DNA from 4 places in the Shinella sp. NM-101 genome. Region 2 is predicted to be linked to each of the others. Evidence: predicted binding sites of a transcription regulator. Region 2 holds the regulator's gene; each other region holds the start of a gene.
The links. Region 2 encodes LexA, which represses DNA repair genes until DNA is damaged. Its sites were predicted from a motif close to TGTTCNNNNTGTGTTCNG; they were not measured.
Positions count from the first base shown of each region.

Region 1: a site for LexA is predicted at 2,041-2,058, ahead of L0976_RS11865 (helicase-related protein). Genes of this name have one in related genera too.
Region 3: a site for LexA is predicted at 2,187-2,204, ahead of L0976_RS13940 (ImuA family protein). Genes of this name have one in related genera too.
Region 4: a site for LexA is predicted at 1,675-1,692, ahead of L0976_RS09395 (YifB family Mg chelatase-like AAA ATPase). Genes of this name have one in related genera too.

Region 1 is NZ_JACBFT010000005.1:86,440-90,182, forward strand. It holds gene L0976_RS11845 (ABC transporter ATP-binding protein) at 1-149, opposite strand, end outside; gene L0976_RS11850 (arylesterase) at 209-853, shown strand; gene thpR (RNA 2',3'-cyclic phosphodiesterase) at 936-1,517, shown strand; gene L0976_RS11860 (hypothetical protein) at 1,583-1,936, shown strand; gene L0976_RS11865 (helicase-related protein) at 2,182-3,743, shown strand, end outside.
Region 2 is NZ_JACBFT010000001.1:45,786-49,528, reverse strand. It holds gene L0976_RS00215 (ComEC/Rec2 family competence protein) at 1-2,226, shown strand, start outside; gene lexA (transcriptional repressor LexA) at 2,207-2,932, opposite strand; gene glp (gephyrin-like molybdotransferase Glp) at 3,026-3,743, opposite strand, start outside.
Region 3 is NZ_JACBFT010000006.1:193,771-197,513, reverse strand. It holds gene L0976_RS13945 (DNA polymerase Y family protein) at 1-1,483, opposite strand, end outside; gene L0976_RS13940 (ImuA family protein) at 1,398-2,156, opposite strand; gene L0976_RS13935 (hypothetical protein) at 2,331-2,636, shown strand; gene L0976_RS13930 (hypothetical protein) at 2,692-3,015, opposite strand; gene L0976_RS13925 (GlxA family transcriptional regulator) at 3,091-3,743, opposite strand, start outside.
Region 4 is NZ_JACBFT010000003.1:471,394-475,136, reverse strand. It holds gene L0976_RS09395 (YifB family Mg chelatase-like AAA ATPase) at 5-1,537, opposite strand; gene gshB (glutathione synthase) at 1,784-2,728, opposite strand; gene L0976_RS09385 (linear amide C-N hydrolase) at 2,813-3,743, opposite strand, start outside.

The DNA of each region.
Region 1 (3,743 bases), on a different contig from region 2:
GTCGACTTGCCGGAGCCCGACGGCCCGACGATGCCGACCGATTCACCCGCATCGATGACAAGGTCGATCCCCTTCAGCACATGCACGGAGGCGGCCGCCCGGCCGAGGGTGAGATCGGCTTTTTTGAGATCGATGATGGTTTTGGCCAAGGAATTCTGCCCTATATGTAAGGAAAAGACTGGAATGTCAGCAATCTAGGATCAGCATCATGTCGTTTAAAGCGGCGCTCGGATTTTTCGCCTCACTTGCAATCACAGCTTTGTTATCCGCCGGCATCGCCCGGGCCGAACCGGTGCGGCTCGTGGGCTTCGGCGACAGCCTGATGGCCGGCTACCAGCTTCCCGCCGCCGATGCCTTCCCGGTGAAGCTGGAGGCGGCCCTCAGGGCGAAGGGCCATGCGGTCGAGATCGCCAATGCCGGCGTTTCCGGCGACACGACGTCGGGCGGCCTTGCCCGCCTCGACTGGTCGATCCCCGAGGGAACCCAGGGCGTCATCCTAGAACTCGGCGCCAACGACGCGCTGCGCGGCATTCCGCCGGACCAGACGGAAAAGAACCTCGACGCGATGCTGACGCGCCTCAAGGAGCGCGGCATCGCGGTGCTTCTCGCCGGCATGCTGGCCCCGCCGAACATGGGCGCGGACTATGCCGAGCGCTTCAACGGCATCTACAGGCGCCTGTCGGAAAAGCACGGCGTTCCCCTTTATCCCTTCTTCCTCGAAGGGGTCGTGACGAAGGCGGATCTCCAGCTCGACGACGGCATGCATCCGAATACCGAGGGCGTGGACGCCATGGTCCGGTCCATTCTGCCCGCGGTCGAGACCTTCCTCGGGTCGATCAAGACAGGGGAGTAGTTATCGCGGGTGCGAAATTAGGGTTGCGCAAAAACCGGTTGCGTGATTCGCTGATGCTACATTCCAGCAGGGAGAAGTCGCCATGCCGAGACTTTTCGTCGCCCTCGAAGTGCCGCGCAACGCGGCGATGAGCCTCTCGCTCCTGAGAGGCGGACTTCCCGGAGCCCGCTGGATCGATGTCGAGAATTTCCACATCACCCTGCGCTTCATCGGTGACATCGACGGCCGCACTGCCGACGAGGTGGTCGACCGGCTCGACCGCATCGAGCGCCCGGAATTCCAGCTCGCGCTCTCCGGCCTCGGCTCCTTCGGCTCGAAGAAACCGCATTCGGTCTTCGCCGGGGTCACGCAGGCGCCGGAAATGTACGCGCTGCAGGGCGAGATCGAGCGCATCTGCCAGCGCCTCGGCCTTCCCGCCGATCCGCGCAAGTTCACCCCGCATGTCACGCTCGCCCGCCTGCGCAACGCCCGCACCGAGGACGTCGCCCATTACCTCTCCGGCCGCGGCAACTTCCACACCGCCCCCTTCACCGTGAACCGCTTCGTGCTGATGTCCTCGAAGGAATCGGTCGGCGGCGGGCCGTATCTGACGGAAGAAGTGTTTCCGCTTTATGAGATGGGCGGCGGCTGGGACGGGGCGGATTTGCACGACCATCCGGCGTGATCGGGTTGCCGAAGCATCGGCTTTTAGGCCAACCCAATCCGGCGTCTTGCTGAAGCTGGGAAGACATGGCAGCCGAAGGTAATAATCGAGGCGGATGGCTGCGGCGATACAAGTGGCCGCTGCTGGCTCTTCATACCTTGTTCTGGTTGGCACTCGGCGGCGCTGCCTATGCGGATATGGGCCCGCTCAAGGCCTCGAACTGCTGGCATCTCCTGCTCTTTTTCCTGCCGCCGCTTCAGTTCACCGTCATCGCGATCGCGGTAGTAAGTCCCATCGCTCTGATCATGAGCCTGTTCGATGCCAAGGTCCGCGTCGATCCGAAGCTCGTGCTCGCCTGGCATGGGGTGATCCTCACCCTGGGATTGAGCGGTGCCAGCTATGCTGCCTTTGCGGCAGCAGGCCCGGTTGCCTGTCTGTAGTGCAACCAGCTTGCGATTCGATGTCCAGTAACTCCGACGATTGCGTCCAACTGGTATAAAGAACAAACCCTGAATCATCCGGAGTCATTGATTCGTCTCCGTTTCGTTCGCGCCCTGTTCCCGGCGGTGGGGAAAGCACCGGGAAAACCGTCCTATTTCGCCTCCCCCCTTGCCATCGGCCGCCCCGATGGGCATCTGTGAGCCGAAACTGAAACCTGCCGGGGCATGTCTTGTCGCAAGCACCCATGATCCTGAGCGGCCGCGGCGTGACCGCGGTGCTCGGCCCGACCAATACGGGCAAGACCCACTACGCAATCGAACGCATGGTGGCACATGAGACGGGCATCATCGGCCTGCCTCTGCGCCTCTTGGCGCGCGAGGTCTATACGCGCCTCGTCGAGAAGGTCGGCCAGCACAATGTCGCGCTCGTCACCGGCGAGGAGAAGATCACGCCGCATATGGCGCGCTTCTCCGTCTGCACGGTGGAGGCGATGCCGCGCGAGACGCGGGCTTCCTTCGTCGCCATCGACGAGGTGCAGCTTGCCGGCGACCTCGAACGCGGCCACATCTTCACCGACCGGGTTCTGCATCTGAGGGGCCGCGACGAGACGCTGCTGCTCGGCGCCGCCACCATGAAGCCGATCCTCGAGCAGCTCCTGCCCGGCATCCATGTCGTCGAGCGGCCGCGCCTGTCGCAGCTCTTCTATTCCGGCTCGAAGAAGATCACCCGCCTGCCGCAGCGCACCGCCATCGTCGCCTTCTCGGCCGACGAGGTCTATGCCATCGCCGAGCTCATCCGCCGCCAGCGCGGCGGGGCCGCGGTCGTGCTCGGCGCGCTCTCGCCGCGCACCCGCAACGCGCAGGTCGCGCTCTACCAGGAGGGCGACGTCGAATATCTCGTCGCCACCGACGCCATCGGCATGGGCCTCAATCTCGACGTGGACCACGTCGCCTTCGCGCAGGACCGCAAGTTCGACGGCTACCAGTTCCGCAACCTCAACCCGGCGGAACTCGCCCAGATCGCCGGTCGCGCGGGCCGGCACATGCGCGACGGCACCTTCGGCGTGACCGGCCGCGTCGATCCCTTCGACGACGAACTGGTCCAGCGCATCGAGACGCATCACTTCGATCCCGTCAGGGTGCTGCAATGGCGCACCCCCCGCTTCGACTATGCCTCGCTGCAATCGCTCCGCCAGTCGCTCGACGCGCCGCCGCCCATCGGTGGCCTGACGCGGGCGCTGCCGGCGGTCGACCAGCAGGCACTGGAGCATCTGTCGCGCTACCCCGACATCCGCGAGCTGGCCACCACGCCGGAGCGCGTCGAAAAGCTCTGGGAGGCCTGCGCGCTTCCCGACTATCGCCGCATCGCCCCCGCCCAGCACGCCGACCTCATCTCGACGCTCTATGCGGACCTCGTCAAGCGCGGCACGGTCAACGAGGACTTCATGGCGGACCAGGTCCGCCGCGCCGACCGGACCGACGGCGAAATCGACACGCTTTCGGCACGAATCGCGCAGATAAGGACGTGGACCTATGTGTCGAATCGGCCCGGATGGCTTGCCGATCCGACACACTGGCAGGAAAAGACGCGGGAAATCGAAGACCGATTGTCCGATGCGCTACATGAACGGTTGACGAAACGCTTTGTTGATCGCAGGACATCTGTGCTCATGAAGCGCCTGAGAGAGAATGCGATGCTGGAAGCTGAAATCAGTGTGAATGGCGATGTCTTCGTGGAAGGACATCATGTCGGGCAGTTGGCCGGTTTCCGGTTCACGCTCGTCGCCGGAACGGAAGGACCCGACGC
Region 2 (3,743 bases):
ATGGGGGCGGGCGCTGCGCTCTGGTTTGCCGCCGCAGCCGATCCGTCGCCGCTCGCCATGATCCTCGTGGCGCTCGCGGCGCTCCTGCCGGCCTGGCGCCTTCGCCACCGGGAGGGGTGGCCGGCGCTTGCCGCGGGCGCGGCGTTCCTTGTTCCGGTCGGCATGCTGCTTGCCGCCCTCGAAAGCGCGCGGCTCGATACGATCATCCTGGACGCTCCGGTAACGACCGAGATCGGCGGCCGGGTGCTGTCACGCGAAAGCGACGCGCGCGGGGCGATCCGCTATCGCGTCGCGCTGGAGACGACGCAGGGGCCTGTCCTCAAACGTGCACCGGGCGTGGTGACGGTGCTTGCGCGCAGCACGCATGACCCCATCGCCATCGGCAGCGGCATAACGGGGCGCGCGCGCCTCGGCCCGCCCTCCGGTCCCTCGCTCGCCGGGCTCAACGATTTCGCGTTCGACGCCTATTTCGCGGGAACCGGCGCCGTCGGCTATTTCTACAGGGCTCCGACCGCCATGGCGGGCACCGAAACCGGACTGGAGGGTCGGGTCCGGCGCGAGATCGCGACATGGCGCAACAGCCTGACCGAGCATATACGCGGCCGCATCGGCGGGGACGCGGGGGCGATCGCCGCGGCGCTCGTGACGGCGGAGCAGCGGGCGATCAGCGCGGAGACGGTGGAGGCGCTGCGGCAGGCGGGGCTGACCCATGTGCTCGCCATTTCCGGGCTCAACATGGTGCTGGCCGCCGGGACCTTCCTCGTCGGCGCGCGCGGGCTGATGGCGCTGATCCCCGGCTTTGCCGAACGCTATCCCACCAAGAAGATCGCAGCAGCCGGGGCGCTCGTCATGGTGACGCTCTACATCCTCGTCTCGGGCGGGGCGATCTCGGCCGTGCGCTCATGGATCATGATCTGCGTCATGCTCGTCGCGGTGATGTTCGGCCGTTCGGCGATCAGCCTGCGCAACGTGGCGATCTCGGCGATCCTCATCCTCATCGTCACGCCCTCGGCCGTCACCAATCCCGGCTTCCAGATGTCCTACGCGGCGACGCTCGGCCTCGTCGCCGGCTATGCGGCCTGGCGCGAGCGTCCGGTTCGCCGCGAAAGCCGGGGCGGGCGGTTCCAGCTCATCGGCGGCTCGGCGGGCCGCTTCTTCGGCGGACTGCTTCTCTCCTCGCTGATCGGCAGCCTTTCCACGCTCATCTATTCGGTCGGCCATTTCCATCGCATTCCCGCCTACGGGCTTGCCGGGAACCTCCTGGCCATGCCGGTCATCAGCGCCATCGTCATGCCGTTCGGGCTGATGGCGGTGCTGCTCATGCCCTTCGGTCTCGACGCCATTCCCTTCGTCATCATGGGCAAGGGGATCGATTGGATGATCGCGATGTCGAACTGGGTCGCCAGTTGGAAGGGCGAGATCGTCATCGGCCGCATTCCGCCGCTCGCCTTCCTGCTGATCGGCGTCGGCGGCGGCCTGCTCTGCATCCTACGCACCAGGCTGCGTCACGCGGGCACCTTGCTGGTCGTGCTGGGCATCGGCATTGCATGCTGGCCCGACGGGCGTCCGCGTCCCGAGGTGCTGGTGTCGGAGGACGGCCGCCTCGTCGCCGTTCTCGATGGCGCCAGGGTGGCGACGAACCGAGCCCGGCCGCCGGGTTTCGTCTACGATCAATGGCGCCGGGCGCTCCGGCTCGGCGAACTCGTCAAACCGGACATGCGCAAGACGGCGGGCCTGACGCTGGAGGATGCCGGGGAAAAGCCGGCGGGAGCGCCAGAAGGAAAGCGACCGCGGCGCAAGGCGGATCGGCAGAAGGCGAGGGATGCCCTCACCGCGGCTCTCGATGCGGCGGGAAAAGGCCCCGGCTTCGTCTGCGAAACGAAAGCCTTCTGCGCCGCCGTCTCGCCGAGCGGCTGGCGGATCGTCACGCTGGAGGACACCGCCTTCCTCGGCACGGCCTGCGACGGGGCGGATCTCGTCGTCGTGCCCTTTGCCCTGCGGCTGGATGCCTGCCGCTCCGGCGCCCGGCTGGTGACCGCGCGGCATCTGCGGCGAACGGGCGCGCTGGAAATCCGGCCGGCTGCGGCAGCCGCAGCCAGCCTTCCCGAGGCGGAATTCACGTCTTCCGTCGAAACGCTCGATCGCCCCTGGTCGAGGCACCGCACCTACGACTGGCGGACCGGCAGCTTCGATAACGGACAGGCGGTCAGTGATAACGACGGATGAGGCCGACGAGCTTGCCCTGGATCTTGACGCGATCCGGCCCGAAGATGCGGGTCTCGTAGGCCGGATTGGCGGCTTCGAGTGCGATGGAGGCGCCCTTGCGGCGGAAGCGCTTCAGCGTCGCCTCCTCTTCGTCGACGAGCGCGACGATGATCTCGCCGGGATTGGCGGTGCTGGTGTTGCGGATGATGACGGTATCGCCGTCGAGGATGCCGGCCTCGATCATCGAATCCCCCCGGACTTCCAGCGCATAATGGTCGCCGTTGCCGATCATCTCGGCCGGCACGGTGATGTCATGGGTGTTGTTCTGGATGGCGGAGATCGGCACGCCGGCGGCGATGCGGCCCATCACGGGCACCGACACGGACGTGGGCATGTCGGCCGGGGCAGCATTGCGCTGCGGCGGGGCGGCGGCCGGCGCGGGCGGCTTGCCGCGGCTGCCTTCGATGACGGAGGGCGAGAAGCCGCGCCGGGGCTGCAGGCTCGGCGAATAGGCCTCGGGCAGCTTGATGACCTCCAGCGCGCGCGCCCGGTTGGGCAGGCGGCGGATGAAACCGCGTTCCTCCAGCGCCGTGATGAGGCGGTGGATGCCCGATTTGGAGGCGAGGTCCAGGGCGTCCTTCATCTCGTCGAAGGACGGCGGAATGCCCGATTCCTTCATGCGCTCATGGATGAAGAGGAGGAGTTCCTGTTGTTTGCGCGTCAGCATGGTCTCTCCACCGAGAATCGTGAAACAAATCCAGAACAGACACTATCTGTTCCATATGTGTTCCGCAAGGGGCCGGTGAAACAATAATGCTGCTCAAACAGCGGGTTCGCGCAGGAGCAGGACTTGGCAGGCCGCGCCCGCCTCAAGGGCCGGCGCATGCGGCAGGCGGACAAGGAGGCCTTCGGATTGCGCGAAGGTCTTCATCATCGAGGAATCCTGCTTGTCGAAGGGCGTCACGCGGAGCTCGCCGGCAGGTCCGCGGTCGATCCGGGCGCGGATATGGTCCTGGCGGTGATCGTTTTCCCGGACCGGCACGGCGGCAACGGCGCTGCGCAGCCGGCTTTTCCCCGGAAGACGGGCGAGGCGGCGGACAAGCGGTTCCAGGAAGAGCAGCGAGCAGACGAGGCTCGAGACGGGATTGCCGGGAAGGCCGACGACCTGGATCGCGCCGAGGCGGCCGACCATCAGCGGCTTTCCGGGCCGCATGGCGATGCGCCAGAAATCGAGCGCCATGCCGGCCTCGCCGAGGACGGGCTGGACGAGGTCGAAATCGCCGACGGAGGCGCCGCCGAGCGTCACGAGCACGTCGATGTCGAGCACCAGCGCCTTGCGCACGGCTTCCAGGATCGCCTGCCTGTCGTCTTCGACGATGCCGAGGTCGATGACCTCCGCGCCGGCTTTACGGGCGATGGCCGAGACGCCGTAGGTGTTGGAGGCGATGATCTGGCTTGCACCCGGCCGGGTGCCCGGCGGGACGAGCTCGTCGCCTGTCGCCAGCACCGCGATGCGGGGGCGGGCATAGACGGTCAGT
Region 3 (3,743 bases), on a different contig from region 2:
TTGCGGCCTGCGCTTCGTCACCCGAGCGGAAGAGCCAGAAACGCTCGCCCGCCTCGTCCTCCACCTGGAAATAGTCGCGCACGGCGGCAAGTTCGGCATCGCGCTTCCACCATTCGCCGAAGATGCGTTCCGGGCCGTCGGCGCGCTTCACCCGCCGGCGCACGCCGCGCCAGGTGAAGAAGGCGGGCGGATGGTCGGGCAGGAGCGCCATGACCTCGATGGGCTCCGGGCGTGCAAGAAGGCGCGCGGGGCGTGGCCAGCGGCCCGGCCAGGTGGCGCCGTCATCGGGGGAAAGCGGGGCGACGCGCTGGACGGACCGCTCCGGCACATCGCTTTCGACCGGCGTGATGCGGTAGAGCCGGCGCGCGCCGATGCGGTTGGCGATCACGTCGACGAGACCGGCAAGGTCCGCCGTCTCCTCCTCGATCAGCGAGGAGGCCGCCTGTTGCAGGACGAGCGGTTCGGCGAGCGTCGCCGTCAGTTCCATGATCTCGATGCCGAAGCCGGGATCGACCGTTTCGATCCGGTCGCAGAGAAGCCGGGCGAGGCGCTTGCCATCCCGTGCGGCGCGCGCCGTTCCGACGCGGATCGCCTGCAGGGAATTGTCGACGCGGTGGAAGACGAGGTCGAGCCGCCGGGCGCCGAGGCCGCGCTTTTCCAGCGCGAGGCAGAGGTCGTCGACCAGCGCCGTCGTGTAGCGCGCGATCGTCTCCGGCGCGCCGATCGGTTCGCCGAAAACCTTGCGGACCGTCGTGAGCTCCGGGTCGCGCAGGGGATCGACGGGTTCCGGCACCGCGCCCTGCAACTGGTCGAGCCGGCGGCCGAGGAGCGCCCCGAAGCGCAGGACGAGCGGCGCGCGCGGCACGGCCAGCACGTCGCCGATCTTGGCAAAGCCGAGGACATGCAGGCCCGTCACGGTTTCCGCCGGGATGCGCAGGCCGGAAAGCGGCAGCGGCGAGACGGCCGCCTGCGCCGCGCCGGGAGGAATGACGCGCACGGGACCGGCAAGGAAGCGCGCGGCGGCATAGGCTGCGCCCCAGGTGTCGGCCACGGCGGCACGGGCGGAAATGCCGGACGCGGCGAGACGGTTGACGAGGCCCGCCAGCATGCGTTCCTCGCCGCCGTGCAGGTGGTCGGCGCCGGTCGTGTCGACGACGAGCCCGTCCGGCGGGTCCGACGCGACGATGGGCGCGTAGTGCTGCAGGGTCCACAGGGCAAGGCGCCGGAGCGCCGCCGCGTCGGCAGCGGGATCGGCGGGCATGGCCATGACGTCGGGCAGGAGCGCATGGGCCTTGGTGAGCGGCATGCCGGCGCGAAGCCCGGCTTCCTCCGCGGACCGGCTCAAAGCCGTCACGATGCGGCGCGCGCCGTCCCGCCCGACGAGGACGAGCCGCGTGTCAGCCGGCGGCGCCGCGGCGCCAAGCGCCCGCCTCAGGCGATCGATCGGCCAGCCGGGGAGAAAAAGCGATACGACCCTCGACATCGGATGCCTCCACTTCGAACTCTGCCGCCTCGCCGGCCCGGCAGCGGGTCAGCTCGAGCAGCCATCGTGCCCGGCCGACGCCGGGCACGGGAAGCGGCGCGGACGGCACTACGGAAACCTGCCAGCGCGTCACGGCGGCGGACGGCAGCATGAAGGCGCCCGCCTCGCGCCTGTGCCGGAAGCGCCGCAGGGCGATGCCGAGCGTGCCGCCGGCCTCCGCGGCCAGTTGCAGGCGGCGCGAGGCGGTCATCGACAGGCGCGCGACCTCCGCCACGACAGCGCCGAGCCCGCCATGGCGCAGCCCCTCCTCGAAACAGAGGAGCAGGCTCTTCTCGTCGTCCGCCTCCACATAGATGACGCGGCCGGGGGCAAGCCCCGCCTGCGCCAGCGCCGGGGCGAAAAGGTCCGGCCGCGTCAGGCACCAGAGCACCTGCCCCCGGGTGCGTGCGGCGATGCCGGCGGCAAAGAGCATGGCGGCGGCCCCCTCCACGGCATCGTTGCCGCCGCCGCAGACTTCGTGCAGGCTGGCAAGCGCCAGCCCGCCGCCCGGCAGCCTTTCGTCGATCTCCGGCACGCGGAAGGGCAGCACCGCCCGCGCGCGCGACGCGCAGCCGTCGAACTGCCGGATGCGGTCGCGCAGGTCGGCGACAACGGCATGGACAGGGGCGGACATCGGCTGGGCGGCTCCCGGCTGGTGGACATTCGTTCTTTATTTGTTCTCTATTTCCGGAAGAGTCAATCGCCCTGCCGCAGCCGAAAGATCACAGTTTGAATCATCGGCTGGAACCAACTGGCGCGCCGGAAGTTCTTCTTCCCGCCATTCCCATCAATTCAGGAGACATGTCCCATGGCTGACGAAAAGAGCACCGGCAAACGCACGCTCGGCGTCGTTGAAGGTCGCGACAGCATTTCGGAGGAAGCGAAGGCCGCGGCCGCGGAAGCGACCGTCAACGAGCAGATCGAAGCGCTGAAGACGGAAATCAGCCGGCTGAAGGAATCCGCGGGCCTGATCGCCGAAGGCACCGGCCAGCTTGCTGTGGCCAAGGCGGAGTCGCTACGCGAGGAGCTGCGCCAGACCATCCAGGCCAATCCGCTCGCCACCCTCGCCGGCGCCGCCTTCATCGGCTATCTTTGCGGCCTGCGCCACCGATAGGAAGGCCTTTCCTTCCCGTCATGAAAAAGCCCGGCATTGCCGGGCTTTTGTCGTTTCAGAACCAGCGCTGGCGCCGTTGCGGCTCGCCCTCTAGGGAGCCGAGAAGGTAGCCGATGACGATGCCCGCAAGCCCCGCCGCCAGCACGACGGTCGAAAGGGCTGCCGGGTGTTCACGCGCGGCCTGGGCGACGGCAGCGCCTTCGTTGCGCACGTATTTCGTGGCCGAGCGAACGGCGGGGCGGGCAGCCTCCACGGCATTGCCGGCGCGCTCGCGCATCGTCTCATAGGCCTCGGCACTCCGTTCGCCGAAATCCTTCTGAAGCTGGGCGATCTCGTCACGCAGGGCGGAAATCTGGGATTGGACGTCATTGCTTGCCATTGCGGTCTCCTTGTCAGCAATCCGGACCGAACGGATGGCGCGCGGCTTGGTTCCAAGCCGCAGGAAGAATTGCCGTCAGCCCGCCTGTCGGCGCCTGTCGCGGCGGATCTGCGAGGGCGTGTCGCCGAAGGCCGCGCGGAAGCGGCGGGTGAAATGCGACAGGCTCTCGAAGCCGGTTTCGAGCGCGATCTCAATCAGCGGCTTGTTGGTGCGCATCACCATGTTGAGCGCGGCGGCCATGCGGATCTTCATGTAGATCGCGCTCGGCGAGGCGCCCATGTCGCTCTCGAACAGGCGTTCGAGCTGGCGGCGGGAGACATTGGTCATGGTGGCGATGCTGTCGATGGAGAGCAGGTCTTCCGTGTGCTGCTCCATCATCATGATGGCGAGATGCACGCGGCGGTCGCGAGCCTCCAGGCCCAGCGGATTGCGCGGCTGGAGGTCGGTCGCGTCGCGCCGGTGGCGGATCTGCAGGATCTCCAGCGCATTGCGCTCGGCCGCCTCGCCGACATGGTGGCGAACCAGCGTCGCGGCAAGGTCGGCCACGCTGCTGCCCCCCGCACAGGTGGCGACCTTGCCGTCGAAGCGGAAGATCTGCTCCGATGTCGCCTCGATATCGGGGTAGCGGGCGCGGAAATCGCGGTGGTGCAGCCAACTCACGCAGGCCATATGCCCCTTGAGCAGGCCCGCTTCGGCAAGGATAAAGCTGCCCGTGCACAGGCCGATCA
Region 4 (3,743 bases), on a different contig from region 2:
GTGCTCAGGCCGCGGCGACCAGCCGGTCGCCGGCGATGCGGTAGGAGATCGCTTCGGCAAGATGGATGCGGCCGACGATGGACGCCTCGTCGAGATCGGCAAGCGTGCGGGCGACCTTGAGGATGCGATGATAGCCGCGGGCGGAGAAGCGCATCTTCTCGGCGGCGTCGCGCAGGAGCTGGAGGCCGCCGGGATCGGGTTCGGCAACCTTCTCGACGAGGGCGGTCGAGGCCCGGGCATTGCTCGTCACGGATGCCATGCCGAGGCGGGCGAAGCGGTCGACCTGCAATGCGCGGGCCCGGGCGACACGGCGGGCGACGGTTTCGCTGGCTTCGGCCGCCATGGGGCGGATGAGGTCCGTCGCCGAGACGGCCGGCACGTCGATGCGGATGTCGATGCGGTCCATCAGCGGGCCGGAGACGCGGGCCTGGTACTCGCTGACGCAGCGCGGACCGCGCGCGCAGGTGTGGCCCGGCTCGCCCGCCATGCCGCAGCGGCAGGGGTTCATCGCGGCCACGAGCTGGAGGGCGGCGGGGTAGCTGACGCGGTGATTGGCGCGGGCGATGATGCATTCGCCGGTCTCGAGCGGCTGGCGCAGCGCATCGAGCGCCTGCGGAGAAAACTCCGGCAGTTCATCGAGGAAGAGCACGCCGTTGTGGGCGAGCGAGACTTCGCCGGGCCTTGCCCGCGATCCGCCGCCGACGAGGGCCGCCATGGTGGCGGAGTGGTGCGGCGTGCGGAAGGGCCGGCGGTCCGACAGGCGCCCGCCGGAAAGCTGGCCGGCGATGGAGTGGATCATCGACACTTCGAGAAGCTCGGCCGGGGAAAGCGGCGGCAGGATGGCGGCGAGGCGCGCGGCGAGCATGGACTTTCCCGATCCGGGCGGGCCGACCATCAGGAGGTTATGGTTGCCGGCCGCCGCCACCTCCAGCGCCCGCTTGGCGCTTTCCTGGCCGCGTATATCGGCAAGGTCCGGCAGGCCGGCGGCGGGGGCACGGATGGCGGGCGTCGGCCGCGACAGGACCTGCGTGCCCTTGAAGTGATTGGCGAGCGCGATGAGGCTGCGCGGGGCGAGAATATCGAGGCCGCTGCCCGCCCAGGCCGCTTCCGCCCCGTTCTCGGCCGGGCAGACGAGGCCCTTGCCGAGCGCGTTCGCACCCATGGCGGCGGGGAGCGCCCCCGCAACCGGCGCAATCGTGCCGTCGAGGTTGAGTTCGCCGATGACGAGGTAATCGTCCAGCGCATCGCCCGGCACGGCACCGAGCGCCATCATCAGGCCGAGCGCGATGGCGAGGTCGTAGTGGCTGCCTTCCTTCGGCAGGTCGGCGGGCGCCAGATTGACCGTCACGCGCTTGGGCGGCAGCGAGAGGCCGGAGGCGTGGAGGGCCGCCTGCACCCGCTCACGACTCTCTGCCACCGCCTTGTCCGCCAGGCCGACGATCTGCATGCCCACCTTGCCGGGCGCGACCATGACCTGGACGTCCACCGGGACGCCCTCGATACCCTGAAACGCAATCGTACCGACCCGTGCCACCATGACCGCCCCACCCGCTCCACGGCATCATGCGTCGCTCATGGCGCACAAGGACACCGAAACACTTTTTCGCCGAAGACGGCCTCTGCCGCCGCCTCTGGGTTGCAGCCGCAAATCTGGCACGGAATGCGGAATGAAACAAGAACAATCAAGGAACTTGCGAGGGAATTTTCCGCGCGACGGTTGCACCCGGTTGCATTCGCGGAACGAAGGCGGGCCGTTCGCGAACGGGCGGCCCGCCAGGCGCCGTCAGCGCTTCTTCTCGATGGCGTCCCACAGGAGAGCGGCGATGTCGGCACCGCCGAATTTCCTGACCTCGCGGATACCGGTCGGGGAGGTCACGTTGATCTCCGTCATGTAATCGCCGATGACGTCGATACCGACGAGGAGGAAGCCGCGCTCGCGCAGCGCCGGGCCGATGCGGGCGCAGATTTCCCTTTCGCGCGCCGTCAGGTCCGTGGCCTCCGCGCGGCCGCCGACATGCATGTTGGAGCGGCTGTCGTGCTCGGCGGGCACGCGGTTGATCGCGCCCACCGGCTCACCATCGACGAGGAGGATGCGCTTGTCGCCCTTGCGCACGTCCGGCAGGTACTGCTGGGCGATGAAGGGCTCGCGGAACATCTGGCCGAACATTTCGAGCAGGGACGAGAGGTTGCGGTCGTCCTTCGTGGAATGGAAGACGCCCGCCCCGCCATTGCCGTAGAGCGGCTTGAGGATCATGTCGCCCATCTCGTCGCGGAAGCGGCGGATCTCGGCGGGATCGCGGGTGATGAGGGTGGCCGGCATCAGGTCGGCGAATTCGGTGACGAAGATCTTTTCCGGCGAGTTGCGCACCCATGCCGGATCGTTGACGACGAGCGTCTTCGGATGGATGCGCTCGAGCAGGTGCGTCGAGGTGATGTAGGCCATGTCGAAGGGCGGGTCCTGGCGCAGCAGCACCACGTCCATGGTGGACAGATCGACACGCTCGGGCGCGCCGAGCGTGTAGTGATCGCCCTTGACGTCGCGCAGCTCCATCGGCTCGACGGTGGCGTAGACCTTGCCGTCGCGCAGGCTCAGGCGGTCCGGCGTGTAGTGGAAGAGCCGGTAGCCGCGGCTCTGCGCCTCGAAACTCATGGCGAAGGTGGAATCGCCCGCGATGTTGATGGTCGACACATGGTCCATCTGGACCGCGACGTTCTTGATCTCAGCCATGAAAAATCCCCTGGGAGTGCCCGACACATTTAGGATGCGGCGGGCACGAAGGCAACGGGCCGGAGAAAGACGGGCGCGCGGCCGTCAGGGCTGCGGGCCGAGGAAGCGGAAGGGCTCGGCCGGCACGAGGGCCGCCGTCGCATCGCCGGAATAGGTATGATCCTGGTCCTTGCCGAGATCGAGCTTCATCGTCTTTCCCGTTTCGGGCGAGAAATCGATCTTCTTCAGGTCCAGCCAGAAGGTGTTGGGCGTCAGCGCGGATTCGAAGAAGTAGAGGCCGCGCTTGTGGTCGGCCACCGTGCGCCAGCGGGTCGAGGAGATGTTCGGCTCGTCCGGCGTGGTGATGCCGAAGGGAACGGAGACGTTGCGGATGACGCTGAAGACGCTGGCGAGCGCCCGGTTCGGGTCCTCTGCCTTCGGAATGGCGTTCACATAGAAGGAGGCGCGGGCGAAGCGGTCGGAGGCGCGGTTCGTGCCCGGCAGCATGACCGTCCCGCCGATCTGCTTCCAATAGGCGTTGAGGGCCAGCTGCTGGTCGAAGACCGGCGAATTCGTCATCACCTGATAGGATCGGTCGTGGTGGATGACCTGCCTGCCGCCGATATATTCGACGATGGCGCTGTCGCCGGAGGCATCCGAAAGGGAAAGGTGCAGGGTCGTCAGCCGGGTTTCGCCGGGCACGCTGTCCGTCACGATGGTGAAGGGCTCCTCCTCCAGCGCGCGCACCGCCTCGTCGACGGTCTCGTAGCTGTCGAGCACGTACTGCGCCCAGGCGGCGATTGTCAGGCCCGGTTTCTTCCGGTCGAATTGCGGATAGTCCGATTCCACCAGCCAGAGCACATTGGCCACGAGGCCGCGCTCGTTCATGCCGTCGGTGGTCGACACATCGTAGCCGGTGGCGATGACGCTGCCGTATTTCGAGGTCCACTTGAAAGAGTTCTCGCCGGCCTCGCCGTTGCGCTCCATGCCGCGCGGAAAGGCCCACAGATTGGTCGCCACGTCCAGCTTCCAGTCC